Regions from separate parts of the Solibacillus sp. FSL W7-1324 genome, predicted to be linked through region 2. Evidence: riboswitches for the same ligand, from Rfam matches in the RefSeq annotation. Region 2 holds a riboswitch; the other holds the start of a gene.
What was found. Region 2 has a riboswitch for FMN ahead of ribE (riboflavin synthase). Riboswitches for the same ligand answer to the same signal wherever they lie in the genome.
Positions count from the first base shown of each region.

Region 1: it holds a riboswitch for FMN, as region 2 does, so the genes downstream of both, MKY71_RS05995 (ECF transporter S component) here and ribE (riboflavin synthase) in region 2, are expected to answer to the same signal.

Region 1 covers NZ_JBBOYH010000001.1:1,242,354-1,259,257, reverse strand. The annotation lists gene glnA (type I glutamate--ammonia ligase) at 1-1,229, opposite strand, end outside; gene MKY71_RS06010 (MerR family transcriptional regulator) at 1,258-1,653, opposite strand; gene MKY71_RS06005 (YitT family protein) at 1,970-2,827, shown strand; gene brnQ (branched-chain amino acid transport system II carrier protein) at 2,879-4,231, opposite strand; gene MKY71_RS05995 (ECF transporter S component) at 4,409-4,984, opposite strand; FMN riboswitch at 5,228-5,402, opposite strand; gene MKY71_RS05990 (hypothetical protein) at 5,507-6,730, opposite strand; gene MKY71_RS05985 (RNA polymerase sigma factor SigX) at 6,727-7,260, opposite strand; gene MKY71_RS05980 (ATP-binding protein) at 7,427-9,202, opposite strand; gene MKY71_RS05975 (response regulator transcription factor) at 9,195-9,911, opposite strand; gene ccsB (c-type cytochrome biogenesis protein CcsB) at 10,092-11,276, opposite strand; gene MKY71_RS05965 (cytochrome c biogenesis protein ResB) at 11,273-12,931, opposite strand; gene resA (thiol-disulfide oxidoreductase ResA) at 12,944-13,477, opposite strand; gene MKY71_RS05955 (pseudouridine synthase) at 13,584-14,327, opposite strand; gene MKY71_RS05950 (D-alanyl-D-alanine carboxypeptidase family protein) at 14,682-15,659, opposite strand; gene scpB (SMC-Scp complex subunit ScpB) at 15,672-16,259, opposite strand; gene MKY71_RS05940 (segregation/condensation protein A) at 16,228-16,904, opposite strand, start outside.
Region 2 covers NZ_JBBOYH010000001.1:1,915,551-1,932,454, reverse strand. The annotation lists gene MKY71_RS09365 (aldo/keto reductase) at 1-328, opposite strand, end outside; gene MKY71_RS09360 (DUF1641 domain-containing protein) at 865-1,293, shown strand; gene MKY71_RS09355 (NAD(P)/FAD-dependent oxidoreductase) at 1,329-2,516, shown strand; gene MKY71_RS09350 (serine protease) at 2,641-3,264, shown strand; gene MKY71_RS09345 (tetratricopeptide repeat protein) at 3,279-4,610, shown strand; gene cbpA (cyclic di-AMP binding protein CbpA) at 4,704-5,345, shown strand; gene MKY71_RS09335 (hypothetical protein) at 5,488-6,114, shown strand; gene MKY71_RS09330 (hypothetical protein) at 6,234-6,611, shown strand; gene MKY71_RS09325 (cytochrome c biogenesis CcdA family protein) at 6,836-7,546, shown strand; gene MKY71_RS09320 (CcdC family protein) at 7,675-8,166, shown strand; gene MKY71_RS09315 (DUF2621 domain-containing protein) at 8,457-8,891, opposite strand; gene MKY71_RS09310 (DUF1659 domain-containing protein) at 9,056-9,274, shown strand; gene MKY71_RS09305 (DUF2922 domain-containing protein) at 9,306-9,527, shown strand; gene MKY71_RS09300 (YvrJ family protein) at 9,593-9,733, shown strand; gene MKY71_RS09295 (SCO family protein) at 9,840-10,451, shown strand; gene MKY71_RS09290 (transcription initiation factor TFIIIB) at 10,763-10,966, opposite strand; gene MKY71_RS09285 (VC0807 family protein) at 10,990-11,673, opposite strand; FMN riboswitch at 12,020-12,156, shown strand; FMN riboswitch at 12,256-12,391, shown strand; gene ribE (riboflavin synthase) at 12,513-13,148, shown strand; partial or broken gene ribB (3,4-dihydroxy-2-butanone-4-phosphate synthase) at 13,163-13,771, shown strand; gene ribH (6,7-dimethyl-8-ribityllumazine synthase) at 13,790-14,257, shown strand; gene MKY71_RS09265 (PadR family transcriptional regulator) at 14,393-14,710, shown strand; gene MKY71_RS09260 (DUF2812 domain-containing protein) at 14,703-15,881, shown strand; gene MKY71_RS09255 (DUF2812 domain-containing protein) at 16,048-16,904, shown strand, end outside.

The DNA of each region.
Region 1 (16,904 bases), 670 kb from region 2:
TCTTTCGCTAAAGTAGCTAATGCTGCATCCAATGAACCTGGTAAACTAGCAATACCATAAGCTGCACGCTCTTCAGCATTCATCACATAAATGTTACGGTCAACCGGTGCTGGTGGCTCGATTTCATTTTTCACGCCATCCAATCCTGCAGCCAAAATAACAGCCATCGCTAAGTACGGGTTTGCAGACGGGTCAACTGAACGTAATTCAATACGAGTTGATAGACCACGAGATTCCGGGATACGTACTAATGGTGAACGGTTTTTTGGTGACCATGCTACATAACAAGGTGCTTCATAGCCAGGTACTAAACGTTTGTATGAATTAATCGTCGGATTTGTCACCGCTGTAAATCCTTGAACGTGTTTTAATACGCCTGCTAAGAAATGTTTCGCTGTTTTTGATAACTGTAAGTCTTCCCCTTCATCCCAGAATGCATTTTTACTTCCTTGGAATAAAGATAAGTTGAAGTGCATTCCTGAACCGTTCACACCGAATAATGGTTTTGGCATAAATGTTGCATGTAAGCCATGTTTACGCGCAATTGTTTTTACTACTAACTTGAACGTTTGAATATTATCGCACGCTTCCACTGCGTTGGCATATTTGAAGTCGATTTCGTGTTGACCTGGAGCTACTTCATGGTGTGATGCTTCAATTTCAAAGCCCATTTCCTCAAGTTCCAATACGATATCGCGGCGGCAGTTTTCCCCTAAATCCGTTGGTGCCAAGTCGAAGTAGCCACCATCATCATTTAATTCCAATGTCGGATTGCCTTTTTCATCTAATTTAAATAAGAAGAATTCTGGCTCAGGTCCTAAGTTAAAGCTAGTAAAACCTAAGTCTTCCATTTCTTTTAACATTCTTTTTAAGTTTGAGCGAGGATCCCCTTCAAAAGGAGAGCCGTCCGGACGTGCGATGTCACAAATTAAACGTGCAACTTTTCCTTTTTCCGCAGTCCATGGGAAAATCATGAAGGTATCTAAATCCGGACGCAAATACATGTCAGATTCTTCAATACGTACGAAACCTTCAATTGAAGAACCGTCAAACATCATTTTGTTATCCAGCGCTTTATCTAATTGACTTACCGGAATTTCCACGTTTTTGATTGTTCCTAAAATATCAGTAAATTGTAGACGAATAAACTTTACATTTTTATCTGCCACAATCTTTTTAATGCTTTCTTTCGTCGCTTTGCTTGTTCCATTCACCGTTACATTTGCCATACTTCAACACTCTCCTTTTTAATTGGTCCTACTCAGTTTTATATTGAAAGAAACGCGATAAATCGCCTTGACGTAGTGATGTCTTTTGCATGCGCTGTGCTTGCAGCATTTCTTCTCGTAAAATCGTACGCAATTCTGTATCTGTTACGCGTACTACGTCAGGTTTCTTTACATACTCTTTTGACCTCATTGCAAATACCTTTTTGACACCCGCCATATTAATGCCCTGGTCGAGTAGCTCTCTTATTTCCAGTAATGCATCAATATCATCAAGAGAAAACATCCTACGATTCCCTTCTGATCTGGCAGGGACGATTAATTCATGTTCTTCATAATAACGAATTTGTCTAGCCGTTAATTCTGTTAACTGCATCACCATGCTAATCGGCAGTAACGGCATCGCTCTTCGAAACTCTCGACTCATCATCTCGCCTCCCTCTTCTTACCATTTACTTTAAACCAATGTAACATCCATTGTCAATCTAATGTTATAAAAACTAACATATGATTTTTAGAACAATTTAATCGCATTATTCGAACATTTCCTGTATTGGTTTTTTAATCCATGTCAACTTTCTGGACATAATTTATAATGAAATGACGTAAAATTCCAATACCAAAAACTCACTTAGTTTCTTATTTAACTTTTTTTGCAAAATAATCGGTTAATTTACCCGCTGAAAAGTAATCGAGCTAAAATTCATGTATAATTATTACCATGCAAATTGAGGGGGAATTTTATGTCGAAGCAAGACATCGCAAAGTCAATCGGACAAAAAATCATTGTTATTATTGGCGGTTTAATCGCCGCTTATGGATTAGAAGCGGTATTAATACCAAATAACGTATCGGATGGCGGAATCACGGGGATTAGTATCGTTATTTCTCAGCTAACGCCAATATCATTAGGCCTGCTGATCGCCTTACTAAACATCCCGTTTATTTATTTAGGATATAAACAAATCGGAAAAACATTTGCTATCAATTCTGTTATCGGGATTGCATCATTAGCAATCGGTACTTCGCTTATGCACCATGTACCAACAATCATTACTGGTGATGCATTGCTTATTACAGTTGTAGGGGGGATCATTTTAGGTATCGGTATGGGTTTAGCACTCCGCAATGGTGGGGCTCTCGACGGGATAGACATGCTTGCTGTGTTACTTTCCAGAAAACTCCCTTTTGGTACAAGTGATCTCATTCTATTTTTAAACTTTTTCGTTTTCATTATCGTTTCGTTTGTTTTCGGATTCAAAGGTGCCTTGCTATCAGCAATTGCGTACTATATTGCATCGAAAGTTATCATAATTGTAGAAGAAGGACTAAGCGGCTCTAAAACATACAAAATTATTACGAACGAGCCACTTAAAATGGTCGAAACGATCCGGGACCGCTTAGGACGAAGCGCCACATTCAATACGGTATACGGTGCTTACTCGCATCAGGAGTTCCAAGAAATCACTTGCGTAATTAACCGAATGGAGGAAAGCAAAATAAAAGGAATCATTCGTGAAATCGATCCGAATGCCTTTGTGACGGTGTACGAAGTAGTCGAAGTTAAAGGCGGAAACTTCAAAAAGCAAAATATCCACTAAAACAGAAAACGGGTGTGTAAAAGGAAATTTTTCCTCTTACACACCCATTTTTTAATTCGTATTTACTTCACCGCTGCGATTCGGAATACATAATCCGATAACCGCCCCAACTACAGCCGGTACAATCCATCCTAAGCCAATTGAATAAAGCGGCAAGTAGTCCGCATAAATCGTTGAAATAGATGACAACAAACTTACTTCAAATGCCGGTACACTACCGATCAATGCATTGTATCCATCAATTATACTAATAAAGAATACGAGTAAAATGGCTCCCGCAAATACAGGCTTTTTATAATGGAATAGTGGTCCTGCAAGCGCCAATATGATCAACACTATCGCCAGTGGATAAAGGAACATCAATACAGGAATTGCATATGTAATAATATTCGTTAACCCAAAGTTCGCAATGATAAACGATACAACACATAGCACCACTACAAATGTTTTGTAGCTGACCTTCGGAAACACTTCATGGAAAAATTCACTACACGAAGTGATGAGCCCAATACTCGTTTTCAAACAGGCAAGTACAATAATAATTGCCAACAAAATCGCACCGTATGAGCCGAAGTAATGATCAGCAACAGCCGCAAAAATTTGCCCGCCATTTTCAAATGTACCAATTGCGGTCACACTTGATGCTCCCATGTAAGCAATCAGACCGTATATTAGCATCATTAATGCCATTGCAAAAATACCCGATTTCCAAGTCGCTTTTGCAATTTCTTTTTTATCTGTAATACCAGTACGCTTTATCGCATGGATGACTACAATACCGAACGCAAGTGAAGCAAGTGCATCCATTGTGTTATAACCTTCTTTGAAACCAGTCATAAACGCCTCGTTAATATAGGCTCCGGCAGGTTCCACGAATTTACCCATCGGTGAAAACAGACTAATTCCGATTAATACAAATAAAAAGATTAAAAATGCCGGTGTTAAGTACTTCCCTATAATGTCCATTATTTTCGCCGGATTTAACGAAAAGTAAAAAACAATCGCGAAGAATATAAAGCTGAATACCGCAAGCCACAATGTCGCTTGTGAAGGATCGATAAACGGTTCAAATCCAACAACAAACGGTACTGTTGCTGTACGCGGAATTGCAAAAAACGGTCCGATCGTTAAATATAAAGCCAATGCAAAAAACAATCCAAACACCGGATGTACTTTACTTGCCAAATCACGCAATCCATTACTTCCCGACAATCCGATTGCCAGAATTCCTAAAAACGGCAAACCAATTGCCGTAACTAAAAAGCCAATTAGCGCAAACCAATAATTCGTTCCTGCCAATTGCCCCATTTGAATCGGAAATATTAAATTTCCCGCTCCAAAAAACATACCAAACAGCATCGTTCCGATTACTGCATAGGTTGAAAATGGTATTTTTTTGTCCATCATATTCTCTCCTAAGATGTCATTTCATGGTGTTATAATGAAACGTCCAAATTTTCTTAACAATGTACCATATCATATCAGCACTATAACAGAATGACAATAGTAATAGTAAATATAAAAGGAGCGATGTCATAAAGTTAACACTTTTACGACATCGCTCCATAATTTATTATTTAATTAAGCTAAATATTGTCTGCGCTGATTTTCAATCCATACACGCATTGTACGGTAAAGCATCGTCACAACTACAAACATCATAATCCCTTTAACAATATTAAACGGTAAAATACCTAACACGATCGTTTCGTACATATTATATTCGAAGCCTAGTAAGTACGTGTACAGCGGTAAGAACGCCACATAGTTTAATGCCGCCATTCCAAGTGACATTACAACTGTAGAAACAACTAAGCCTGTCATTAACCCTTTTGCAGAAGGGAATTTTTTATAAATATAGTAAGCTGGTAAAATGAATAATACACCTGTAGCGAAGTTTGCCATATGACCTACCGGAATTCCTTCAGGAGCCCCTGTGTAAATCCAGTCAAGCACATTTTTAACAAGTTCAACTAGGATACCTGCAACAGGTCCCATCGTAATTGCCGCAATCAATGCTGGCACATCACTGAAATCAATTTGTAAGAATACCGGGAACCATGGTAGTGGGAAGTTTAACAACATTAGTACAAATGAAACCCCACTTAGCATTGCGATTGTTACGAATGATCGTAACTTTAAACTTCTTTTTTGCATATAAATCTCTCCTCTTTGCTGATTCCATCTCGCAAGAAGAAAGGACGTATCAAATCATTTCATGAAAAAACCCTTATGCTAAACTAGAGCATAAGGGAGAAATAGGCACACTTAAATAAAGGGTCCATCTGTGCATCTGCAGCCATTCCTGTTTTTTGGTATACGAAAAATATTCCGTTAACAAATAAGGAATTAGAAATAAATACTGCAAAGCACGGCATTTTCAAAAAATGACGACCGTACCTTCACCTTCTCCCATCCAGACTATACTGTCGGCTTTGGAATTGCACCAAATCCTGCACACAAAAAGTGGCTCGCGGGCTCGAAAAGTTTGACATAACTTCCTCCAAGTAAATGGTCAGAGGTTACAACTTTTATTACCGCCGGTCGGGAGTTACACCCTGCCCCGAAGATGAATCAATATGAAATTATGTAGCAATTACCTTGCTATAACTATTATTATATATAAAAAAAAGGAATTGTAAAGCCCATTGCTTACAATTCCTAGTAAAATTATTTGAATTATTGAAATTCATAATGGATACGGTTTGCCGCAACCGGCTTCTCTACTGGTTTTGAGAAGTCAAAACCGCCCCATTGTTCCTGTACGATATTTTCAAACTTTACCTGTTTATCAAAACTTGCCGCTGTCATGATTAATCCTTCAATCATTCGCATTGCTTGAGCAGGTTCATAATTCTCCAGGTTTAAAGGTTCTTCGAATGTGATCGTAACGATTGCATCTGCTTCTTCAACTTTTAAATAAACACCAGGCAAGATGACCGTTCTGTATATATCATTTGCTTCCACCGTCATATTTTTGATCGCTTCTTGCACATCTGTAAAGCTCATTCGGAAATTCGGACTTAAATATACCGCGCCATTCCGCATCTGATACATAAAATAATTATATTGAGCATTCTCGTCATTTAATAAAAACGGCTCATTAACATCACCAATATGGTCAAAGTAAATTGGTGTTCCGGCCATATTTTCTATTTCCACTTCCGTATATGCATCACTGAAAGTATCAATAAGGGACCCTAGATAATTCGATAAGGACGCTGTTCCCGCATCATATTGGTGATCTTCCGGCAACATATGGACAAGCTTATCCCCTTCCTCACGCAATTCCCCTTTATACGGATGGTATTCATTAAAGCCCATTGACTGTTCATCAAGCAGAGGACTGAATGTGTTATAAAGTTCCAGCAACGTCGGATTCTCTTTACCCGTTTTTTCAGCAACAACTTCATTTGGAATCAATATGCTTACAGGTACACTTTCCGCATCGTCCCCTGCAAGACCAATTGTAAATAATGTGTTGCCCTCCAGCTCGTTTTCATAAACTAAAGTCCGCTCTGGCTGTGCTTCCGTTGAGAAACTATTAATCATTGAGCGTTCAGTTTGGGTAGATGCATCTTCTTTTGCGCTCATTGTCATATTCTCTTCGGTTTCCGGATCGGCAAGATCGAATGTTTCATTTTGCATAGAAACCGACTCATTATTACCTATAAATTGCGCACTGATCAAAACAATAATAAATATGGATGCAATGGAAACGAACAATGGTGCCCATCGAATACCTTTTTGATTGTTTGGCTGCAGTTGAGGCGGATCTTCATTAAATGCTCCTTCATCCATTAAACGATTGAATACCTCATCTTTTGAACGATGATCGGTTACTTTCGGTGCTTTTTTCAGAAAAAGCTCAATCTCTTTTTCATCCCAATGCTCCTTTTTCATAATGGATTCGCCTCCCTTCCTTCTTGCGCTTCCAATAACAGCCGCAAATTCTTTAAAGCACGGTGCTGTGTCGTCTTAACCTTTCCGGTCGTCCACCCTAATATTTCCGCTGTTTCCTGAATTGAAAGTTCCTGAATGAACCGCATGATAATAACCATTTTCTGATCACCTGAACATTCCTCCAACGCTACCAGTAATTGATGGAGCTGATCATTTAATTCGGTAAATTGTTCAGGTGAAGGGACCGGGCTTACAAGTTGCTCTGTCTCCCAATCAAACGCTGTAAATGCATGCTTATCACGAACTTGCTTTTTTCTGAAATAGTCGATCGCCACATTTTTCGCTATAGAAAACAGCCAAGTCTTTTCCGAGCTTTTCCCTTCGAAACGGTCGTATGATTTCAATACACGAACGTATACTTCATGGGCAAGATCCTCAGCTGCGGAACGGTTTTTTACTAAGTAAAATAAGAAATTAAAAACATCCTGATGATACGTATCGTATAATCGATGGAAAATGGATTGCTGCACCCATCCCACCTCCATTCACGTAATTTGTCGTTTTCGAATCAAAAAAGTTACAACTAATCATCCGCTTCCAAACGATCTAGTCAGTTAAAAAGAAAAGTTTATCACTTTGAACAATTCAAAATGATAAACTTTTTAAGACTAACATAATTCCATTACCCTATTTTTATCAAGGTAATGGCAAGTAAAATGTAAAGGTTGTTCCTTGCTGTTCCACGCTATCAACCAATATTCTGCCGTTATGCGCTTCCACAATGTTTTTTGTAATGGCCAAACCTAAGCCTGTTCCGCCTTTTGAACGTGTACGTGCTTTATCCGCTTTATAAAATCGTTCGAATACATACGGTAAATCATCTTGCGGAATGCCCTGCCCCGTATCCTTGATTTGAATTTTAGCGTAGTTTTGCTCATTTTCTATCGAAACGGTTACGGATCCATCTGCAGGTGTATGGCGAATCGCATTGTCAATCAAGTTCGTTAACACTTGCTCGATACGGTCCTCATCAATCGAAATAAGCGTTTCGTCCGAAAAGTTCGTTTCAATATGCAGCTGCACATGTTTTTCTTTCGCTGTCTGGTCAAACTTATGAGTCATGCGTTCAATAACCGCCACTAATGGAACGTCTTCCTTATACAAGCTCATATGCCCAGATTCCATCCGCGCCAGGTCAAGTAAATCTGTTACGAGGCGACTCATACGCTGTGATTCATCGTATATGACCCTGATCATATCAGTCCGTTCTTCTTCTGTTGTCACAACTCCATCAATAATCGCTTCAGAATAGCCTTGAAGCATTGCAATTGGTGTCCGGAGCTCATGTGAAACATTGGCGATAAAATCTGATTTCAGCTTTTCCAATTTCGTTTCTTCTGTTTTATCACGAATAACAGCGACAGCACCACGAATGGAATCTCTGCTGTAAAGAGGACTGATCGTGATACTGTAATAAGATTTGCCCATTTCAAACTCTTCATCCAGCTGATCTTCGAAACTCAACACATGGTCAAGCATTTGATAAAGTTCATCCGGAATGGGCTTCGAGCTATCCAATCCATTTTCAACGAACCATTTTTGCAAGAGTCGCTCTGCAGGAGGATTGCTCACTAAAATTGTTTTATCACGGTTAAATGTAATAACAGAATCGGTCATCGATGTTAAAATGCTTGATAACTGTTCCTTTTCCTGATTGATTACTTCCAGATGATGCTTCAATTGACGGCCCATCTGATTGAACGCAACAGCAAGCTGGCCAATTTCATCATTTTGCTTTGTTTCAATTTTAGAATCGAAGCGGCCCTTTGCCAATTCAAATGCATGCTCTCTCATTTTACGCAATGGAAGCGTGATTTTAGAAGAAAGGAAAAATGCAAAAATTGTCGTCAATATAAACGCAATAGCCGCTGCTAAAACAACAATTTTTGTTGTTTCATTGCTCGTCTGGTGTAATGCATCTGGATTTTTATAAATAAAGACTGCCCCATGAAGATCCTCTACACTTTTCAGCGGGAAACCCAGCACAATATAGTCGGTACTGCTCTCTTCTTCCCGGTTTGAAGGCAGCGTCAGTTCCTTTACGATCGGCTCTGATGATGCATACACTTCTTCAAATGCTTCACTGCTAATGACTTTTTGCTGAATTTCTTCTTTATTGATGCCTTCTTGTCTTGCATACAATATTTCATCAGCATTTTTGGCGATAAGTACGTTTGTCGTTTCCGTCAATAGCTCCGAAATGATGGCAAACTGCTTATCATCGATTTCTTCCTCATCGATAATACTCGCTATAGCTGCGGCTGTTTGTCTTAAAGAAGCCTCGGACTGCTCGTTATGATAGTTTTCAAGAAACTCCAACATGAAAATTGTGAAAATAAACAGGACAAATGAAACGAGAAGCAAAATGGTTACCCATAGCTTCCCGACAATACTTGTTGCTATTCTAATCATTTACGACCTCGAACTTATAGCCGACTCCCCAAACCGTCACAATCATTTTTGCTGCATTTTCAGAAACACGGTTCAGCTTTTCACGCAGGCGTTTAACATGTGTATCCACTGTGCGCAGATCACCAAAGAAATCGTAATGCCAAACTTCTTTTAATAGTTGCTCACGGTCGAATACTTTATCGGGTGACTTCGCCAAAAAGTATAATAATTCGTATTCTTTCGGTGTTAAATTTACTTCCGTTCCATCTGCTGTTACACGATGCGCATCATGATCAATTGTTAAATGCGGGAACACAACTAAATCTTTAGAAGATGAAGCATTTGTAACAGGTGAAAATACTGCTGAACGTCGTAAAATTGCTTTTACACGCAATACGACTTCTCGCGGACTAAATGGTTTCACAATATAATCATCCGCACCAAGCTCAAATCCTTGTACACGGTTTGCTTCTTCACCTTTTGCCGTCAACAATATAATAGGCGTTGTTTTCTTTTCGCGCAGTTCAGCACAAACTTCCAAACCATCTTTTTCAGGCATCATTATATCCAACAAAATACAATGATAATCTTTTTCAAGTGCCATCGAAAGTGCTTGTTCTCCATTTTCCGCTTCTTCTACTGTATAGCCCTCACGCTCTAAATACATTTTTAACAAACGACGAATTCGATCCTCGTCATCCACAATCAATACAGAAATATTTTCAGACACAGGTGTTGCCCCTTTCAAAAACTCTATTTCTCTTCTCTATTGTACCTTTTTAGTGAACGATTGAAAAGAAAAGCCCAATCATTCTGATTGAACTTTTCTAACTTTATGACAGTTTATTAATTATTTTGCATAGAATTGGAAACTATCAAAATTGAAGTAAAAAGCTAATTTTTTGTCGCATTATGCATATGAATGTAATCCTGCGATTACGAGGTTAACCACGACTAAATTGAATAAAATAATAAGGAAACCAATTACCGTAAGCCAGGCACTCTTCCTACCTTCCCAGCCTTTTGACAGACGAAGGTGTAAAAATGCTGCATAAAACAGCCATGTAATAAGAGCCCATACTTCTTTCGGATCCCAGCCCCAAAATCGGCCCCATGCCTCCTGTGCCCAGATCATCGCAAAAATCAGCGCGCCTAATGTAAATACCGGAAATGCAATCAAGATCGAGCGGTAGGCAATTTCGTCCATCAGTGTCGAGTTGACCCGTTTAACTAATGGCTGAAACATTGTCGCTATCTTTCTTCTTGTAATCAGTCGAATAAGTAGATAAATGATAGTACCAAATAGTACAGACCAGAAAACAGTTGTTAGTTTCCGTGCATCGATCAATGCAGGCAGCTCAAATAGTGGTGTCATACGGTCTTCAGACAGTTCCACATATTCATTCATACCGAAAACAGCCGGCATCAAATACGTTGAAGTACTCACTTGATCCAATGTATCAACATATTCATACTTTGCTTCATAATCCATCGCATTGAATGTAACCGTTGCCACAACGAACCCTACAACCAATACACAGCAGAACATGACTGTTTCCAGCCAGAAACTTTCTTTTGAGCGTTCATTCATATTCACATTTCTCAGTAAGTAAATAAGTCCGGCTACCGCACTGATCCCAAAAATCGATTGACCTAATGCTGCAGTTGTAACATGGATTGTCAGCCAATGACTTTGCAGCGATGGTACTAAAGGACTTACCTCTGTCGGGAACATTGAGGCATAGGCAATGATCAATAACGCAATTGGCAATGCAACAACACCTAATGCCGCAACTTTATACGTAATGTAAATGACGATAAACGATAATACGATGAACATACCGAATGCCGTTGTAAATTCGAACATATTACTAACCGGTGCATGTCCTGTATACATCCAGCGTGTAATGAAATAACCTAACTGTGCAACAAACCCGATAATTGTAACAACAAGAGCAATTTTACCGTATTTATCTGCTCGTGCTGCTGCCGTATCATTTTTCACTTTAATTGCGCCTGCAAATAAAAATGTACCAACCAAGTAAGAAATGAATGCAGCGTACAGTAAATAACCGCTTAAATCGATTAAACTCATAAGGTTTTACCATCCTTTTCTGTTTCAACATGTTCATTGTTTTCTATTTCCTGTTGATCAACGTATTGCGGTAAATGAGCATGCTTCGTTAATGCATCTAAATCCTTTTTCATACTAAACCAGTTTTTATTCGTATGTGCTGCCAAGCGTATTGTTCCATCTGCCAGCTGTTCCACCCATATACGGCGATGGTTCCAATACGAACCGATTGCCACACCGATCATAAAGATGATGCCCCCAACGATTAAAATAGGGATTGTCCGATCATAACGGATCGTTAAACCCGACATATGGCGTGTTTCCACATTCGAAAACTTCATTTTATAAATATTGTCACCTTCAGGCTCCAGTGTTTGCTGGATTGCAACAAAGCTTGTCTCTCCTTCCGGTGTTTCAGGGGTAATCATTTTAAAAATAAATGCAGGATTATTCGGTGTCTGGGTCGCAGTTTGCGGTACCCCTTCTTTAAATCCTGAAAAGTCCGGATAAAATCCCATTAATTGAACTTGTGCACCATTATCAAGTGTATACACTTCCTGAGGGTTTGTTAGATCAATGCTGATTTGACCAAGCGATTGTTCTGTTTCCTTATTCGTTAAATCAAATACCATTGTTTTAATTTCATTCAACCGGAAATCCATCTGATAAAATGCATAGCCCTCATGCTTTAGCGGATGGTTTACCTGAATTCCGTATTGCTTTACTTCTTCCAGGTTTTCCGCCTGTCCCGGGACACTGTTTTCTTTTTGTTTGTACAATGTCACGTCCGTCTGGAAATTCTTCGCGACTACATTGACCCCTTGTTTGATTTGCTCGCCTTGGGGAACATTGTCGTAAGTTTCCAGAATAAATTTGTCATTCTTCAGGAAATACCCGTCCATACCCGGTACGGCACGTGTCTCGCCTTCGCGAAGCCACATCGATTCATCCACGTACATGCCTGGCACTAAATGCAGCATGACCCCGATTAGAAAAACGATCAATCCGACATGGTTAATGTATGCACCATAGCGGGAAAAACGCCCGCGTTCGGCTAAAATGGAACTATCTTCGCGACGCACATTATATTTTAAATTTTTTAAAGACTGTTCAACGAGCTGAAGCGTTTGCTCACGCGTTTCTGTTGGTTTTCCCTCACCAATAATTCGCTGACGCTTCATAAAGTTTGTATGTCGTTTAACCCGTTGATTTTTTAATGATTTATGTAATGGGATACCTCTGTCAATACTTGCAATAATAATGGACACGCCTAACATTAATACAAGTAATTGGAACCATAAGGACGAATAAAGATCCGATAAACCTAACGCGTAGTATATTTCACCGAACCATCCATAAACATCTGAATAGTACTTTTCCTTCTCCGCGTCTGTCGCTACGCTTATGTAGAACTCCTGAGGCAGTATTGTACCAATTGATGCTGCTATTAAATTGATAATAATGAGCGTAATTCCGACTTTTACACTCGAGAAAAAATTCCAAATCTTGTCGATAATTGACTTATTATAAGTTTTTGAACGTATGGCTGACCCTTCGTACCGCATATCTGCAATTTTTTTGCTTTTTTCCTCTGCGGATAATGGAGAACCGCATTTTTGGCAGAGCGTTGTACCTTCAGGATTTTCATGCCCGCATTCACAAAGTAGTTTATTCATTGCGTAAAACTCCTATTCCGGCTTTATTGACTCCATATATTGCACAATTTCTCCTTCGGTCATTTCTCCAGTAATAATACGGTCTATTGTACCGTCGGGTTCAATGAAAATTGATGTAGGCAGGGGTCCAATATTATAGGCAGTGAAAACACTCTTCGTTTTATCGATTGCAACCGGGAACGTCATCCCCATATTTGCCACATATTTTTTGACTTCAAATTCAGACTGGGCAAAGTTAACGGCAATAATCTGAACATCCTGGTGTTTAAATTCCGCATACTGACGAGTCATAGCAGGGAATTCACGTTCACATGGCTCACACCATGTACCCCAGAAATTCAGGACAACACCCTTTCCCTCGTAATCTTTCAATCTATGCTTTTCTCCATGCAAATCCACTACTTCAAAATCAGGCGCCTGTGCCCCGGCTTGTACAATATTAATTTTATCTTTCGTTACGGCAGCGTAAACTGTATAGCCGATTGCGATTGCTAAAATGGTTAAAATGATGCCTCGAGTCACAGAACGTTGTTTCTTTTTTTCCAAATAAAAAACCCCCTTCCACTTCAGCAACTACTGTTGCCTATTATAGCAAATTATTACAAAATTTAAATTCTTTTCTTTAAGAATGATTGATGAATCTCTTAAACTGTTAATTGTTATAATCAATTTTTCCTGTTTCAGCTAATACACGTAATAGTTTTACTTCATGTTTTGTCAGCTGACGGTATTCGCCCGGGCTAAGTCCTGTTAAATCTAAAAATGCAAAGCGCTCGCGCTTTAATTTCACAACAGGTGTACCGATTGCTTCAAACATACGGCGGACTTGGCGGTTTCGCCCTTCATGAATGGTAATCTCACAAATAGCTTTCCCAGCTTTCTCATCAAAACTTGTCATACTTACTTTTGCCGGAGCCGTTTTTCCGTCTTCCAGCTTAATGCCGCTTTGTAGTTTCATTAAACCTTGTTTAGTCGGAATTCCTTTTACACGCGCAATATATGTTTTGTCGATTTTGAATTTCGGATGTGTCATCAAGTTCGAAAACTCACCGTCATTTGTTAATAGCAATAAACCAGTCGTATCATAATCTAAACGCCCTACCGGGAAAATACGCTGATGTACATGCTTTTTAAAAATATCCGTTACTGTTTTCCGACCTTTATCATCCGTAACTGCCGAAATATAGGCACGTGGTTTATATAATAGGAAATAGACTTTATCTTCTTTTTCCAGTTTTACGCCTTCTACTTCAATCGTATCCGAGTTGGATACTTTTGTACCAAGCTCTTTCACTACGACTCCGTTTACCTTTACTTTACCTTCTACGATTAATTGCTCTGCTTTACGTCGTGATGCAACGCCTGCATAGGCAATCACTTTTTGTAATCTTTCCATAAGTTCACCTCATTGATTGATAAACTGCGAAGACGCATACTTCATCAGCATTCGCCTTTGCACTTTTCGTTTACTGCTCTGTTAATTTTAAATATTATTGCTGTAATCCACAAATACGAGCGAAAATAAATCCTTAACGATTAAAAATTATGTCATACTTTTAGCACTTAATCAATTGCGCCTTGCATAATTGCGTCCGGATACGGCTTTGAGGTCCACAGGATGTAGGTCAGTCAGCTGTTGTCGCATGAAGCGATGTTTTTAAGCTGACTACCTTGTTTGGAACTCCTTTTCGAATCCATGACATCCTGGCACTTAACTTCAATCCAGTAGTGAAAGATATTCACTTTTAGATTATTTTACTGTTACAAGCTTTGAGGATACGAGCGCTTCATCTGCATATAAAAGCCAAACCCCTCGATCCGAGCCTTTTAGTCGTGAAACTTTAACAATATGTTCAAAGTTCGGTCGTTCTTTCTTATGAAGCAGCATTTGGAACGGTTCATCCAATTCGATGGCCAGTCCGTTCGCATTGTATTTACCTTTTTTCACAATCGTTTGCTTTTCAAAATTGTTGTCGATGAAATCCGCCAAGTTCCGGTGGATATTCCAGTCATTTCCTTCATTAATAGTAACGACAACAAATGATTTTTGTTCCCGCTCAAAGTATGTTGCCAATGTTCGACCTGCAACTTTTGTATAGCCTGTTTTCCCAGCGATGGCTCCTATCTTCTCATGCATCAGTCGGTGCTTATTTCTCCACTGTCTGCCATCCGAAAAGTTTTGTGTAGAAGCAATTTTTCTGAACTGGGGATTCATCATTGCAATTTGCAGCATTTTCGCCGTGTCATAGGCAGAGGACAGATGGGCTTCATTGTGCAGCCCTGTAGGATTTGTAAAGGTTGTTTCATTCAACTGATAAAGCTCGGCCTTCTCATTCATAAGCTGAACAAAGCCTTCTAAAGATCCGCCAACATGTTCCGCAAGCGCAGTAGCAGCATCATTTCCCGATTGCATCATTAAACCATGAAGCAAGTAATCAATCGTATACGTCTCGTTTTCCATTAAATAAATGGATGAACCTTCCACAAGCGAGGCTTCCTTTGAAACGACAACTTCATCGGTAAGCTCACTGTTTTCCAAAACGACCAGGGCCGTCCAGATTTTTGTCAGGCTGGCGATCGGCAGGCGTGCATGTTCATTCACACCCATTAACGTCCGTCCATTTTCCGCATCAATCACAACATAGCTATTGTACGACGCTGCCTGGATTTGTGACGCACCACTCAAAAACACGAACAATACAACAATAGAAACAAACCACTTTTTCAACAGGCCACTCCTTTAATTTTGGTTAAATGTTTCCTGGAACTTCGTTAAAAATAAATCTGTCGGCTGATCATCTTCCTGATCCACTTCTTCCGGTAACGGCGGCAATTCTTTAATATTTTTTAAGCCAAAATAATTCAGGAACTCTTTAGTCGTCCCATATAAGATTGCCCGTCCTGTTCCTTCCGCCCTGCCAACTTCCTGTACAAGTGCCCTTGAAACGAGTGTCGCAATCGGGCGTTCGCTTTTCACCCCTCGCAGATCTTCCACTTCCGCGCGCGTGATCGGCTGCTTATACGCTATAATTGCCAGAACCTCTAATGAAGCTGTGGTTAATACTTGATTTGTCGGGTTTTCGATTAATTTTTTCAGTGTGTCGGTCACTTCCGGTTTTGTCGTTAACTGATATGTACCGGCAATCTGTTTTAATGTAATCCCCCGCATTTCCTCCTCATTGTAATGAGACAGCAGTTCGCTTAATCCCGCTTCAATATCCATTGGTTCTACTTCTATATATTGTGCAAGTTGTTTAACGGTCATACCTTCATCACCTGCTACGAATAATAGTGCCTCAATTCGGCTCAGTAAGTTGTTCGAATTCATCGCCAATTTCCTCCTTTGTCAATAATACGGATAAATCATCGAAGTTATTTTGCTGTTCGACAAAAATCACTTGGCGCTTCATCAATTCCAGTAATGTTAAAAACGTCAATACAAGCATTGGCTTATCCTCTGCTTCAAATAATTGCGAGAACATCACTCTTCCGCCTGCATTTTTTAAAATGTTTACAACGGAACGCATTTGTTCCTTCACTGAAATTTCCTGTCTTGCAATGCGCGTTGACAATGGTTTTTTCAATTGTTTACGACGCATTAGTTTTTGAAATGCACTTAACATGTCGTAAACATTTACATTTTGATCAAAAAGCGCCAATTGTTCTTCCGGCATAAATTCCGATAAATCTGCCGGCGCTTTCGTGAATACTTGCCCACGTTCTGTTTCCAATTCCTGAAGCTGGACAGCCGCTTCTTTATACTTTTTATATTCGATTAACCGTGCAACAAGCTCTTCCCGGGGATCGACCTCATCGATTTCGAGCTCTTCAGCATCGATTTCATTTTCATTAATCGGAATGAGCATACGGCTTTTAATCGCCAGTAATGTTGCGGCCATGACTAAATATTCGCTTGCTTCATTCAATTCCAATGTTTGCATCGCATGGATATGATCAATATACTGTTCTGTTA
Region 2 (16,904 bases):
CCAAATAGCCCAGCCCTAATTTTTCCAAGCTCTCTTCGTAAGCTGAAACAGTTTCCTCATAATTTAACCCGGCATTCCAAACTTTAGATGTGATGAATAAGTCCTCTCTATTTAAACCGGTAGAGGCCAGTGCCAATTTAATGCCCTCGCCAACACCCGCTTCGTTTCCGTAAATAGCGGCTGTATCAATGCTGCGATAACCTAGCTCAATCGCATTTTTAACGATTTCTGCTGTTGCGTCGTTTTCCACCTGAAAGACGCCAAGGCCCATTGCTGGCATTTCTACCTCATTATTTAATTTGATTGTATCCTTTAAACTAGTAATCATTTATTGATCCTCCAATGGAATAAGTATTTCGTTGCTTTTTTATTATGGATCCACTTTAAAATTAAAAAAAGTACGCACTTTTTCGTTTCATAGCAACGTGGAGGTTCCTATTGAGTCAAATCAACCGTTTGAAGAGAAAGTTTTTTAGAAAAATATTATGGAGGGGAATAGGAAGGGGAGTGAATCACTTTTACTCGTAAAGAATTTTTGTTTTCTATCATATAAATACATAATTAACCTTTAATAATGATAAAAAACAACTATTTAAATACTTTCAATATTAAAAATAATGAAGGGAAATTTTTATTAAAAAAAACATAAAAATACGTCATATACATAAAAATAAAATTTTTTTAAATAATAAAAATACAGAATATTCTTAAATTAAGTTTTTCCTTCTTTTATTTCCGTTTTCTAATTGTAACAAACGAATCTTTGTGCTATCGTTGCTTATTGAATGGTATGTGAAAGTTTTTACAATCGGGTATGAAATTTTCGAAAAAAATAATATTAAGTGATGGCAAAGGAGAGTTATTATGTCAGAAATGAATAATCAGCAGGTAGAAAAAGTGGCTGTTACACAAGAACAATTAGATGTTTTAGATCAGTTACTAAAGCCAGAGGTACAAGCTTCATTAACTACTTTAGTAGATAACTTACCAAAGTTGGCTGAAATGACTACATTATTAACAAAAACGTATGAATTTGCTACTAGTGTTGCAACTGATGAAACATTAAAAAATGATACAGTTGCTGCTGTAACAGAAATGGCCAGCCCAGTTGTTGGTACTGCTAAATCATTGGCACAAACAGCGATCGAAGCAAAAGACCGTGCTGAAGAAAGCAATGAAACAGTAGGCGTATTCGGCTTATTAAAAATGTTGAAAGACCCACAAGTGCAAGGGGCATTACGTTTTGCTAATGCATTTTTACAAGTAGCATCTGAACGCAAACAAATGAAATAATTTGTACAATCTAATTTTATTGGAGGATATTTAATATGGTAACTAAAGAAATCGTTATTTTAGGTGCTGGATTTGCTGGTGTATTGGCAGCACAAACAGCTCGTAAATATTTAAATAAAGACGAAGCGCGTATTACAGTCGTAAACCAATTCCCTACTCACCAAATCATTACAGAATTACACCGTTTAGCTGGCGGTACAATTTCTGAAGGTGCTGTTTCATTATCACTTGAAAAGATTTTCAAAGGTTATGACATCAACTTGGAAATCGCAAAAGTAAACAGCTTTGACGTAGAAAGTAAAAATGTAGTGCTTTCAAACGGCAAAACATTACAATACGATACATTAGTAGTTGCTTTAGGTAGCCAAACTGGTTTCTTCGGAATCCCAGGCTTAGAGGAAAACTCTTTCGTATTAAAATCAGTTGATGAAGCTAATGCTATCCGCGAGCATATCGAAGCACGCATTAAAGCATACGCTACAACAAAAGACGAAGCGGATGCAACAATCGTAATCGGTGGTGGTGGTTTAACAGGTGTTGAGCTTGTTGGTGAAATCGTAGACCATTTCCCTAAAGTTGCTGAGAAATACGGTGTTAAATTTGAAGATCTTAAAATCAAATTAGTTGAAGCAGGTCCAAAAATCTTACCAGTATTCCCAGAAAACTTAATCGAGCGTGCAACACAGTCATTAACGAAGCGCGGTGTAGAATTCATTACATCAACACCTGTAACTGGTGTTGAAGGCAATGTTATTCAACTGAAAGACCGTGAGCCAATCGTTGCAAACACATTAGTATGGACAGGCGGAGTTGCTCCACTTCCATTAGTAGCTGAATCAGGTTTAGCTGCAGATCGTGGTAAAGCAACGATTAATGACTTCCTACAATCTACTTCACACCCTGAAGTATTTGTTATTGGTGATGCGTCTGCCCATATTCCAAACCCGGGTGACCGCCCAACTTATGCACCAACTGCTCAAGTAGCATGGCAGCAAGGTGAAACTGCAGGTTACAACATTTTTGCACAAATTAAAGGTGCTGACTTAAAAGAATTCAAATTTACTAACTCAGGTACTTTAGGTTCTTTAGGCCGCAAAGACGGTATTGCGACAATTGGGGCAAACAATACTCAATTAGTAGGTTTACCGGCTTCATTAATGAAAGAAGCTTCAAATATCCGCTATATGACTCATATTAAAGCGTTATTTGGTCTAGCATATTAATATTCGACAAGACATATCCGAAAGTCACTTTCTTTCGGATATGTCTTTTTATTTTTGCAAAAAACAACAAATTTTAACAAATAACTATTATAATGGTAGTAAATGTTGTCGGAGAGGTGTGAAGATGAAAGATTTTGATCCATTGAATTCATTATTTATTTTAAATGAACAGCAGCTCGGACAATTTAAACAACTCGAACATTATGACTACTTTTTCCATTTAATCCGCCATGACTTTGCACATTTTGCTTTTGTAAAATACAGTGTAAGCGATATTTTGGTTTACTTTTATTTCGATGAAGAGCCGGTCATCAATTCGGAGCATGCGCTCATTTTTCTAATTCGCCATTTTATATTGAATGAAGTATTAATCAGCTCAAAATTTAAACGTTTGAAAAAAGCAACGGTTGGGTCGTGTACGAATGCTTTAATGGCCTCTGTAATGACCGTCAATCTGTTTTTGGACTATTTCCGGGAAGTATTTAAAACAATACCAAAAGAACAATATGATCTCTATATGAAATTTGAAAACAGTTCGAAGCAATTATTTCATGACCGCTTCTATAAATACGAACATTACCCTAAAAAGCTTGTCCAAATCGAAACAACAATTATAAAAAGTTTACGTGATTTCCTGACTGCCAACGATACAAAGTATGACGAAGCTCAACAAAAAGTCATTCGATTTATGGATCAGTTTTCAATTATTAAACGTGAACTGTACGAACCGTTATCTTTGAAAAAGTAGGAGGTGGCTATAAAATGGGGAAGCAACTCAAGTCATTACAGCTTGACCATTATCGTTCACAAACATTTTCATCAATCGATGCACAGTATGAAGCCTATATAGCATTGTTCAAATCATTAGTTGAAGAGGGAAATACCGAAAACATAAATGACTTCCTTCGTTTTGATAGTGAACCTTTTATTTTAGCGAATAAAAATATGAAAATTTTGCAAATGCTATTGGACATTGAACAATATTTCATAGAAAATTTAAAAGGTTGTTTGGCAAGTCTCTATTTGGTAATAGGACATTGCTATTATTTCAGTATTGATTTTGAGCAGGCAAAGAAATACTACCGGCTTGCGAGCAGTCTGGCATTGGAAGATGGAAATTATTCACTGCTGTCACTCGCGATGAATAACTATTATGCAACACAAATGGATGAATTACCTAAAGATATTTTTTGGGAAATCAGCAAGATACCAGCAGTTTTTTTGAAGATGGGAAACCCTGATGATGAAAAGTTCATGCTGGTCCGTTTTATCACACATATTGAATTGTCTCTGCAGATGGGGAAAATGGATTATGCGAAAAAGTTATTCGATGAGTATTTTGAAGAGTACCCGTTCGAAAAATTTTCCCGAATCGATTTGCATGTCCGTGTATTAAGGGGAAAGATTCTTTTTAAAAACGGCCGCTATGAATGTGCAATCGAAGTATTGCATGAGGTGCTCCTGCTCTGTATGAAAGCTAATAGCCATAAGGATCTTGTGCAGGAATGCTATAAATATATTACCCAAGCGTATAAGCTGATAAATGAAGAAACGCTCCTGAAAAAGATGGAGCAGTACCAAGCCCGTTTTTACCGCAAAATAGAAACAGATAAACGCTATATGGAAAAATATATTAAAACGTCAACAACGAACCAATTTGAATTGGACAAAAGTTTTATATCGCCATTACATCAGTTTCAGCTCGCGGGTACATATTTATTAAACTCAACAAATGATACCGGGTATACGCTCGTATTAGTTGATTGTAAAGTGGTAGAAAACAAAAAAGAAAAATTAAATGATATTATTCATTTAATCAATGATGAAATGATGAGTGAGATGAAAGAGGTCATCATTACAAGCACCCGTGTTGATGAATCAACAATCGGCTATATTATTCAGCTATCGGAAAAATGTACAGATACGTTATGCGAAAAGGTATTTTATAAAATCCGGGAACTTTACCCGAAAAACGACAGCGTACTGGAAGCCATCTATTTTGCATCGGTAAATAATAAAGAAAACATTTTACCGAGCTATCAAAAATGCCTCGATTTAGCATATGCATATATTTATTATGAAATTTACAAATAGAAATCAACAGTAAAATGCGAAATATTCAAAAATCTCTTTCGTATTTGAATGACTACCTTTAAAATAAGGGTAGTACATCAAGGAGGTAGTGCCATGTTAGTGAAACAAAGATATATAAAGAAGAAAGATGTAAGTTTTGTAAAAGAGACGGATGCCATTAAAGACGTACTCGGTCAGCTAAATGACAATGGTTATAGATGCATCCCGGTATTGGATGAAGCGGGTGAAAAATTCGTCGGAAATATTTATAAAGTCGAGTTACTCGAGTATAAGTTAAAAGATGGCGACACGAAAGCACCTGTTAAAGCACTTACTGAAGAACCGGATGCATTTGTACACGAAAACAGTTCTTTTTTTGAAGTGTTCCATTCAATTAAACAATTGCCTTATTTGGCGGTTGTAGATACGAAAGGGAACTTTGCCGGCATATTACCTCATTCAAAAGTATTTGAGCTGCTGGAAGAAGCGTGGGGCTACCGTACAGGAAGCTGTGCAATTACAATTGCATTGCCGGACACGGACGGTATTTTAATCAGAGTACTGACGGCGGTAAAAAAGGTATGGCCGCTGCATTGTGTGTTCTCTCTTGATGATGATACAACTTATTTGCGCCGAGTGGTTATTACTCTGGCAAAAGGTGCGAAACAATCAACAGTGGACGAGCTGGAAGCCGCCATCTTAAAACAAGGTGCCCGCATAATTGATTTGGAAGTATTTGATAAAGAAAATTTTTAGTCCTGAAGCGATTCGTTCATTAGAGCGAATCGCTTTTTTTATAAAATGTGTACTAATACAGAATTAACGGAAAATAAGAGGGATTTTGGTGATATATATCGAAAAGTATATAGAAAGGGGTATGCCGGAAAGGAGTACACAAATGTTTATCCAAATAAATGAAGAGAAAATCGAATTTACTAAAGTAGAGATAATTGTACTAGAACAGGGAATCACCGACCTATTTGAGAGTTTTGATAAAAAAACGCTTGGCGAACTGACAAAACAGAAAAAGTATGAGCATTTAAAGAACTTTGTTGAAGAACAAAAGCACTTAAAGAATGTGCCGGCCGGTGCAGCAATAAAATCCTTAAAAGAAGAAGGGAATCATACTTACAGACAATTTTTGAATAATTACGGTGACCTGACATACTCCCGTTTTGTCGTCAGTGGTGACGAGGATTTATTGAAACGACGAGGCATTTATACGATCATCGCAAATAATGAACTGAAATTTTGCGGTGTGTGTGCAAGAACATTTAAAGAGCGTTTTAATCAGCATATCGGCAACATATATGCAAAAGGTTGCTACCGGGATGGAACGTCTACACATTGCCATGTTAATGCAAATATAACAAAGCTTTTGCAGACAAGCGATGTTCATTTTGCCATCTATCCTATGGAGAATGAAAAGGCGATGAACAAACTGAAAAATGCCATTGTGAAACGGTTCGAACCAGAATGGAATTTACGTTCCAACAGAGAGGTTTTTGAATTAACTTCAACATAATAATAAAACCTGCCTTTCATCTGACATGATAAAGGCAGGTTTTTTCATTTTACTACATTTTTCCGGTTTCATTTTCGACAAAAAGTGGGAATAGTAAGTGAAAAAAGTAGGTGATGATCATGCAGGCAGCATTAAAACATTACAGGCAAACACACAGCGAATATAAATGGCTGCATTTTTTGGCAGCTGTCGTATTGGTATTTACATCCGTATTCTGGTTTGTACTCCCGTACTTCATGATTAATTACGGAAAATATACGACAAATGTATTCCAGCAATCATTGTTGTTGATTGCCTTGTTCACAGTACCTTCCATCATTGTGACATTACATTGCTGGTTTATTAATTTTAAGGCAGCTTTACGATGGAAAAAAAGCGCTCCTAAGGAATGCGTATGGCGCTGGTCAATCAAGTTCCAGCTAATTACGATTTCAATAGTAGTGTTGTTTACTTCAGTTATTTATTCCAGTCTGTTTATTATTGATATGATTCGATAGTAAAATCTCCCTTCCCATATCAAATGTGCTAAAGTGTCACTCAGTTCAACCAGAAGAGCCTTTTATATGCAATGGTATTAACAACGGCACTTTCGCACATTTATCCCTTTAACCTTTCTCAGTTTCCCTATTACATGGACAAAAAATATTCATCTAAAAAAGGAAGTAAAGTATGGTGAAATTTGGTACGATGGATGTATCAATGTTAAGGAGAATGAAGCAGCATGAATACAGATTTAAATGTCCTTTTAGCTTTTGGAGCCGGTTTTTTAAGTTTTATTTCACCATGTACGCTACCGCTCTATCCTGCATTTTTATCCTACATAACCGGTATGACACTCGATGAGCTGAAAGCCGAAAAGGGAATGATGCAAAAACGCGCAATTTTACATACTTTATTTTTCCTGCTTGGCTTTTCGATCATATTTATCGCAATCGGATTTGGAACCTCGTTAGCGAAAGATTTCTTCTTCCAGTACCAGGATTTACTGCGTCAAGTTGGCGCAATTTTAATTGTTGCATTCGGTCTAATGATTGTCGGCCTTCTGCAGATCGACTTTTTAATGAAAGACCGCAAGTTTCAGTTCAAAAACCGACCATCCGGTTATTTCGGTTCGGTTCTAATTGGCCTTGCCTTCGCGGCGGGGTGGACACCTTGTACAGGTCCGATATTGGCAGCGATTATTACGCTTGGCGGAACGAATCCCGATTCGGCAATGTTGTATATGCTCGCATATTACTTAGGTTTTGCTATCCCGTTCTTTACATTATCATTCTTCATTTCTCGAATGAACTGGATTCGAACGCACAGCCAAAAAATTATAGTCGTTGGCGGCTATATTATGATCGCGGTCGGTATTTTATTGTTCTTTGACGGATTGACTTACATTATTAATCTTCTCTTGCCTATTTTCGATGGTTTTAAAGGATTCTAACTGTTCCATGCTTATTAAGACCATGCTATACTAAGGGAAGTAAGATAAGTGAAAAAGTGTGCATGATCCATTATATTATCTCGATAACACGATAATTTTACATTTGTTCATGCAAGAGGAGGAATATGATGTTCGACAGTATACCTTCTCACTATTTATTAATTGGTTCGACGATTATGGCAGTTCTAATGGGCTCTTTCGTAATGTTCATAAGACTGCGTGCACAAAAAAAGCCGGTAACCACGAAAAAAATACTTATCCCGCCTTTTGCAATGTCAACAGGTGCGCTGATGTTTATTTTTGAGGAGTTTCGTGTAGCGCCAATTCAAATAGTAGAAGCGGCCGCACTAGGCTTGTTATTTTCATCTGTATTAATCTTAACGTCGAAGTTCGAAGTGCGAGACGGCGCAATTTATATGAAGCAATCTAAAGCATTTCCATTCATATTAGTGGGATTATTAGTACTACGTATTATTTTAAAATTAATATTTGCCGAAACATTCGATGTCGGTGAACTTGCCGGTATGTTCTTTATCTTGGCGTTCTCGATGATTTTACCGTGGCGAATCGGTATGCTAATTAAATATAAGAAGCTTGAAAAATCGCATATTGTTGCATAAAAAAGACTGTCTCTAAAAGTTTTAAACTTTTAAGACAGTCTTTTTCTGTTAAGGAAATTATATACGATCGCGCTGTGGATAACATGAAACTAAATTTTTGTCCCCGTCCAGGCTAAAGCGCCAACTCCTCGGTCATTTCAGTCCCTCCGTGCAAAAGTGGTGAACCGTTTACTTTTGCGTCGGGCCTTCCTAGTCTTGCGGCTCAAACGATGTGAGTCATTGGGGGCATGCCACATGGATGTGGCGTTTTGCCCACTCGGAGTTGAACGGGCTCTTTAGCGCGTTTGTTCCTATGCCTCAAACAAATGGTCATAATTCGTCGTATCAATCTTCATTTCAGTAAGTTTTTTACGTAAAAACTTATGGTCGCGTTTTGGTGAAGCAATAATATAGCCGCGAATAATTAAGTCCAGGTCGATTTTAGAGGCACGCTCATTCAATGCGATTTCACCGATTTTACCGGCGATCTTTTCTTTCGCAACTTGGCGGAATAGCTCTGGTACAGGACTGACAAGCTCGGTAAGTAATTGTTTTTCATCTTCACCCCAAAGGTGAATCGTTTTATCTAAGTATATGTTTTGCCAATCTAGATCCGATTTACCATCCTGTTTCGGCAGAGCCTTCAAAAACTTGCGGAACATAAAAAAGCCGCCAATCCCCATAAGCGAAACCAATACTACAACCCAAAATAAAATAAACCATAAAAACCAGCCATCTAAGCCCACAATGTTCACCTCACTACTAAATATTGTCTAAGAAATTCTTTCTACTAAACTAATGGTGATATACCTCATTAATGTCTATTATATAAGGTTTTGTAAAATTTTTCATCGTCCTTGTCCCTTTTTTCTGTAAAACATGACATATATAGGGCAAGGAGGTGATAAACATGAACGAATTCGGATTTTTAACTGCAACGTTAACAGTATACTATCAGACAGGCCTTGATGAATTTAACGAGCCGATTATTAAAAGTTCCACATTCCGTAACCTGGAAAGAAATGCAACTGCACAACAGCTTTACACAGTTGCTACAACAATCGTCGGCTTAACAGATTACGATTTTATCGAATCTGTGAAAACGCAAAAAGATATTATTACAGACTAATTAAGATTAACGAAGTAAAGGAGGTGAGCGTATGGCACAAGTTCTACAATTAACATTTGCCAATATTGCAGGAAATACGATGACGATCAATATTAATGACCCGAAGCCAAATCTAACGGAGGCTGAAGTGAACGCTGCGATGCAGACGATTATTGATCAGGCGGTATTTTCGAAGGATGGATTTTTGTTTAATGTGAAAAAATCAGCGCGCATCGTTGAACGTAATGTTACAGCGATCGAACTGAACAGCTAATAGCAAGGGCGGGCCGGTGAAGTGTAATGCTTTACCGGCTTTTCAAATGTAAGGAGGGGATATTAATGGAGCAGTGGATAGCGATTCTTCAGGAAGTAACATTTCCGATCTTTATATCATTTTATTTACTGTATCGGATAGAAACAAAGCTTGAAGCGATTCATACCGCACTTGTATCATTACATCATCCTGCAGACAGAGCTTAAAAAGTTCTTCACAATGTTGACACACAACCATTCCTTCAATAACTATTGAGAATATACTAAATATTGGGTAAGATGAGAGTAATGTTCAAAGAGTGGAGAGAGAGAAATGAAAACGAAAAAAATAGTATTCGCACTTATGCTCTTGGCAGCAACCGTTCTCACAGCTTGCAGCAATTATCAGTTTAAACCGACGACAAACTTTGAAATTAGCGGGTTTACGATGACCGATCACCGGAATGATGAGGTAACACTGGAAAGTCTAAAAGGGGAACCATGGCTGGCGATGTTCATGTTTACAAGCTGTACAACGATTTGCTCGCCTATGACGATGAATATGACCCGGGTGCAGGACCACCTGGAAAAAAAAGGTCTGGAAAATTATAAAATTGTCGCGTTTTCAGTAGACCCGGACTACGATACACCGGAGCGTCTGACAGAATATTTATCGCGCCATAAACCGGTAGACGAATCAAAATGGCATATGCTGACAGGATACGATCAAAAATTTATCGAGCAATTTGGCAGAAACTCATTTAAAACTCCTGTCCAGGCAATTGAAGGGAATTCCCAAGTTATCCACGCCGATACATTTTTCCTCGTGGATGAAAAAGGAATCGCCGTGAAAAACTATTCAGGTTATGGTACTGGAGAAGATGGTGTTCCATATGAAACGATTGCGAGTGATATAGAAGCACTCATTGATGAACGTTTAAAATAATAGTGAAATGATAGATTAACTTGCGGAAAAAGTGCTGTAGCTTTTAACGCAAGTTTTTTTGATGAGTGGGAAGTGTTCTAATAAAATGTTAAATGTGCTAATAAACCCGCAGATTTTCTAATAAATTACGGAATTTCTAATATAGTTGCGGGATATGCTAAAATCAGTTCCTGTTCACTAAAAAGTACGCCAACTCTTCTAAAATCACCTGCATAAGGGCTAAAATAAATCAATTTCTTCTAATAAAAACTGGCACCAAAAAAGTGCGAAATGCCGGTTATACAACAGTTCGCACTTTTATCCAATTCTATTTAAAAAGTCCCTTTAAATTTCTCAGGCTTTACAACATAGCCCTCAATAATAAAACCGCAATCCGTACAAATAATATATTCAATATTGCATCCTAAACTTAATTTATTAACAGGTGACATCACACTGTACCCGCTATGTTTTCCTCTACCTAACTCCGTACCGCCACATTTAGGGCATTCATTTACTTTGGCGATCGATGTCATCTCTATCATCCTTTCGAAATTAATTACTCGGCAACAACATCTTGTTCTGTCAGCTTCTCTTCCTGCTTTTCCTGCATTCGATACGTGTATTTTTGCACAATTACATTAATATAAAAGAACATCCCCATGACAATTCCTGAAAATACCCAACTTGCCACTCGTTTATAAATCAGCATATCCCCATAGCTGTCAATTCCGTATTTCCGTAGCAGAAAGACCGTAATTCCTGCCATAACGAGCCCTCGAATTATGAACACAACCTGAATCAGCTGAAACCATCCGAAAATTCCTTTTTGGAAAAATAAATTTTTGCTGTCCTTTCTTGCATAGCCTTGCAAGTAGGCAAAATCAATTGCAACATACAAAGGAAAAGGCTTTTTAATGATAAATAATATTCCATAGATAAATGTGTAAAAAAGACCTAAATAAACATTATTCCAAATCATTTGCTCCGCTGAGCCTGCCAATAAATCAACCGTAGTACCTATAAGCATCGAGCTTAAAATAAACAAGCCCGTCACATTAAACTGCCGATCTTTTGCAAAGCGGTAAATTGTATAAATTATACCGGGAACGGTGGACAGCAGCATCGCGGCATAGTCACCAAATGGCTCCCGCCCAAACTTCCATATCGCATAAGGTAGGACTGCATAGAAAAGTAGTTCCAAAAAGATAAAATATTTATTTGACTGTGAATTATTCGCCATAAAAGCCTCCATTACATTGATTTCTTGTGTTAAATGAATTATATTACTGAAGATTATCCGACACTATGTTTTATAATTTAAAAACATGAAACAAGCTAATAAGCAAATGAAGGATGCTTTATCAATAGCACGATTTAGCGAAATTTTTTCAGTGTTGTACATATAACTCCTTTCGATAATTTGTAATATTATGTATATTCTTCTACGAATTACCTCTCGGAAAAGTTTCAAAATTTTAAATTCATTTACGATAGAGATAAAAGGATTGGGAAACTAAAAGTAAGTAGGTGCAAAAATACTATTAGCTTTTTAAAATATTTATGTTACAATAACTTTCAAATAAAATAATTTCCTTCGGGGTCGGGTGAAATTCCCAATCGACGGTGATGAGTTAATCTCTAAGCCCGTGAGCCACTTTTTGTGTGCAGGATTTTGGTGCAAATCCAAAGCCGACAGTTATAGTCTGGATGGGAGAAGGAATGGCAACACATTTTTAAAAATTTACTTTAAAATGTGATTTTTTGCTATACACTTTTCCTGTCGCGCCTTGTGACGGGATTTTTTTATTTTATTAAAAAGAATAATTTCCTTCGGGGTCGGGTGAAATTCCCAATCGACGGTGATGAGTCAGTCTCTAAGCCCGTGAGCCACTTTTTGTGTGCAGGATTTGGTGCGAGTCCAAAGCCGACAGTTATAGTCTGGATGGGAGAAGGAAGCAATGTCAGCAGTTTTTTGAAAATTACGTTCAAAAAGCTTATTTGATGATGCTTAATTTTCCTCTCATCGAACTCCGAAATTTTATCGGGGTTCTTTTTTAATTTTAAAAAGAGGTGAGCAGGATGTTTACAGGAATCATTGAAGAACTTGGAACGGTTGAATCGATCAGCCAGTCTACACAAGCGATGGAACTAGCCATTCGCGCAAGCAAAATTTTAGAGGATGTCCAACTTGGGGACAGCATTGCCGTTAACGGTGTCTGTCTGACAGTGAAACAATTCACAGCGACTGTATTTTTTGCGGATGTGATGCCAGAAACTGTCAAAGCAACAAGCCTCCAGCAACTTGCAGCAGGCATGCCGGTCAATCTGGAACGCGCAATGTCGGCGAACGGTCGTTTCGGCGGGCATATTGTTTCGGGCCATGTTGATGGAACTGCGACAATTCAGCGTAAAAGACCTGTCGCCAATGCAGTTTATATTGATCTGGCAATGGAAAAGCAATTAATTGCCGAATGTATCAAAAAAGGATCAATTACAGTGGATGGCACTAGTTTTACCATTTTTGATGTGACGGACACATTCATTACCATTTCCTTAATTCCGCATACGTTTGAGCAGACTGTATTAGGCTTTAAAAAGCCGGGAGATGTTGTGAACATTGAAACAGATCTAATCGGAAAATATGTAAAAAAACATTTACAAAATCAAACGGAAAGTACGATTACAATGGACTTTTTGCAACGAACAGGATTTTAAAGGAGTGGTAATAAATGAACACAATTGAAGAAGCAATTCAGGCATTGAAAAACGGTGAAATTATTATTGTCTCAGATGATGAGAACCGTGAAAATGAAGGAGATTTTCTTGTGTTAGGCGAATTCGCTACACCGGAAAACATTAATTTTATGGCGCTATATGGAAGAGGTCTTATTTGTACACCAATTTCATCTGCTATTGCAGAAAGGCTTTCCCTAAATCCAATGGTGCAAAGCAATACCGATACATATCAAACAGCATTTACGATAAGTATCGATCACATCCAGACAACAACAGGTATCAGTGCATTTGACCGTTCTAAAACGATGTTAGCATTACTGGATTCTCAAACAAAACCGGAGCATTTTCACCGTCCGGGCCATGTTTTCCCCCTCATTGCAAAACAGGGAGGCGTGGTGGAGCGTCCAGGACATACGGAAGCAGGCGTCGATCTGGCGAAGCTATGCGGTTCAAATGAAGTCGCGGTCATCTGTGAAATTATGAACGAAGATGGTTCAATGGCACGCATGCCGCAGCTTAAAAAGCTGGCACAAAAACATAACCTGAAATTTATTACTATCGAAGACTTAGTTCAATATATAAAATTAACTACCGTATTGGTATAAAAGGAGCAATTTATAATGGGAAAAACATTTGAAGCACAATTAGTCGGAACAGATTTGAAAATCGGAATTGTCGTTGGGCGATTCAATGAATTTATAAATGATAAATTATTAAGCGGAGCAATTGATGGCCTGAAGAGACATGGTGTTGATGAAGCAAACATTGATACAGCATGGGTACCAGGTGCATTTGAAGTACCGTTTGTAGCAAAAAAAATGGCTGAAACGTATAACTATGATGCCGTTATCGGTTTAGGTACAGTCATTCGTGGGTCTACAACACATTATGATTATGTATGTAACGAAGCAGCTAAAGGAATTGCAAAAGCAGGCTTGGACACAGGCGTTCCGGTAATTTTCGGCATTGTCACAACTGAAAATATCGAACAGGCAATCGAACGTGCTGGTACGAAAGCAGGCAATAAAGGGTATGACAGCGCAATGTCTGCAATTGAAATGGCAAACTTGAATAAAATGTTTAAATAAAGATTATTGAACGCCACTCCAAAAATTTGGGGTGGTTTTTTCTTTGCTTTCAATAACAAGTTTACAAATTATTTCCTGTAGATTATTATTATGTTATACGATATATCGCGTGACATAATAGTTGGAGGAATGAATATGTCTTATAATGGCGGACCGATGACGGAAGCAATGTATTATGTCCTGTTGGCATTAATGCGTCCAAACCATGGTTATCAGCTAATGCAATCCATTACAGAAGTATCAAAAGGCCGTTTGAAAATGGGGCCCGGCACATTATATGGTGTCCTGTCAAGAATGCAAAAAGACGGACTCATTGTTTTGTCAAAAGATGATGGCCGAAGAAAAATATATGAAATTACAAAAGATGGCGAGCATGCATTAAGAAACGAATATGCACGTCTGAAATCTTTAATTTCCGACAGCAGTATATTAGAGGAGGGAAACGATGGGTAAAATGGTACGTAAAATCCGACCAACCAACTATTGGCGAATCGGAGAACACGAAAGCTGGTTTTCGGACATGTCGTTACAAGGACTCCACCTTCATAAAATGGGAACTAATTTAGCCCATTTTAAAAAAGGTGACCCGAAGCGAATCGAATACCGCATTGAAGTGACAGGTAAAAAGTTAATTACATATGAGCAAATAGATCTGTACGAGGAAAACGGCTGGGAGTATGTTACAAGCTATCAGTGGTTTCATGTTTTCTCTTCGCCGGCTGAAAAAAACGCACCCGAAATTCATACAGATCCTGCTGAGCAGGCATTTACTTTGCAGCGGCTTTATAAAAAACTCGTATTTAATTTAGTATGGGTTTCTCTGGGAGTAGCCCTGATTTTAGGTATGCTTTTGGCGATGTGGTTTTTGGATGGAACGCCTGTTTTACGGTTGGTTGAAGGATATGTCGTTCAGCAAAGTACCATCACGATCCTCTATATTTACTATGTTATTAATGCGGTAAAAGCAATGCTGGCGATTAAAGAATTGAAAAAAAGTTTAAATGAAGGCAAAGCCATCAATCATCTCGCTCCATGGAAAAAGAGTTTGCGGAAAAATGGTGTATTGACGGTTGTCTTTATAGGGATTATTCTTGTATGCGGCTTAATTATGCCATTTTATCAACTGAAAAAAATGGATACCTTTACACTTCCAAAGAATGACGAAAACTTGCCGTTTGTCCGTTCAGCGGATATCGAACAAAATCCACAGCTGAACCGGGATGAATATTATACAGATGAATTCGGTTGGGCAAACCGTTATTCAACAAATTGGAGTATCTTTGCACCCGTACAGTTCGAGACGGACGAAATGTGGTTGGAAGAAAGCGAGACCTATTCACCGAGCGTTTCTTCTGAAATATACAATTTAACATTTCAGGCATTCGCTAAACCATTGCTGTCTGACTTAATGGAGTGGCATACGTATGGGGATGAGAGGGAAAGTTTCATCGAAAGGAAACATCCTGACTTTGATCATCTTGTTACGCGCGAGGATGAAGAATGGAAGCAATTAGTTGCTTCAAAAGGTAAGGTGGTAATGTATATACGTTATTACGGCTATGCAGATCTGGATGTAGTAGTGGAAAATGCAGCTCAGAAAATAGTGCTGCTTGCAGAAAGTTAATTCCAAGCGGTGTAAAAGGCAATCCTGCATGGTCAGGGTTGCCTTTATGCTGAGAATATTCTTAGTGCATCAGGAAGTGCTGAAATACTTTCCTGGTCCTAATTAATTATTTACAAACTTTCCCTTCTATTCTATGGTTAGGTCAGGTATATAAGGAGGGAGAGCGATGGCAGAAATCGTACGCAGATTAAGACCGGGCCAATATTGGCGCATCAAGGAACATGAAAGCTGGTTTTCAGATATGTCTGAACAAGGGCTTCATTTTTATGAGATAGGCACACATTTTGCGAAGTTTAAAAAAGGTGATCGCAAACGAATGGATTACCGGCTGGAACTGGCAAAAAACAAATATATATCGAATGAAAAAATTCGGTTATTTGAAGAAAGCGGCTGGGACTATATTGCGAGTGACCGTAATTTCCACGTATTTGCGGCACCGACTGATCGTAAAGTAAAGGAATCGCCAATAAATCGGGAAGAGCAATTGAGTATAGCAAGTGCTCTATTTAAGAAAACATTGATGAGTTTCATCATTATATTATTGGCTGTGATAGCCCTTTTTTGGCTAATTAGCAGTATTTGGTTCACAGGAAATACACCAACATTGACATTAATTGAAGGTCATATATTTACAACAATGGTCCTCTCATTATTGAACCTCTATTACTTGATCTCCATGGCAATGGGGCTTATAGGTATTGCACGCATACGACGCGACATGAATGAAGAAAATTATGATAATCATCATAAACCATGGGAGATTTTTTATCGCAATAACATAATAATGTATGTAATGACTATGGCTATATCGTTAATAGCGATTTTCATTCCGTTTTACCAGTTACTGCAGATGGATACACTTACATTACCGGAAGAAGATTCATCGCTACCGTTTGTAAGATTAGCGACAATTGAAAATGCGCCAAACCTTGAGCGCGACGTTTTTATGATAGATGAAGTAGATTGGGGAAATAATTACTCGGAAAATTGGAGTATAGTTGCTCCTGTACAATTTAGTACGAG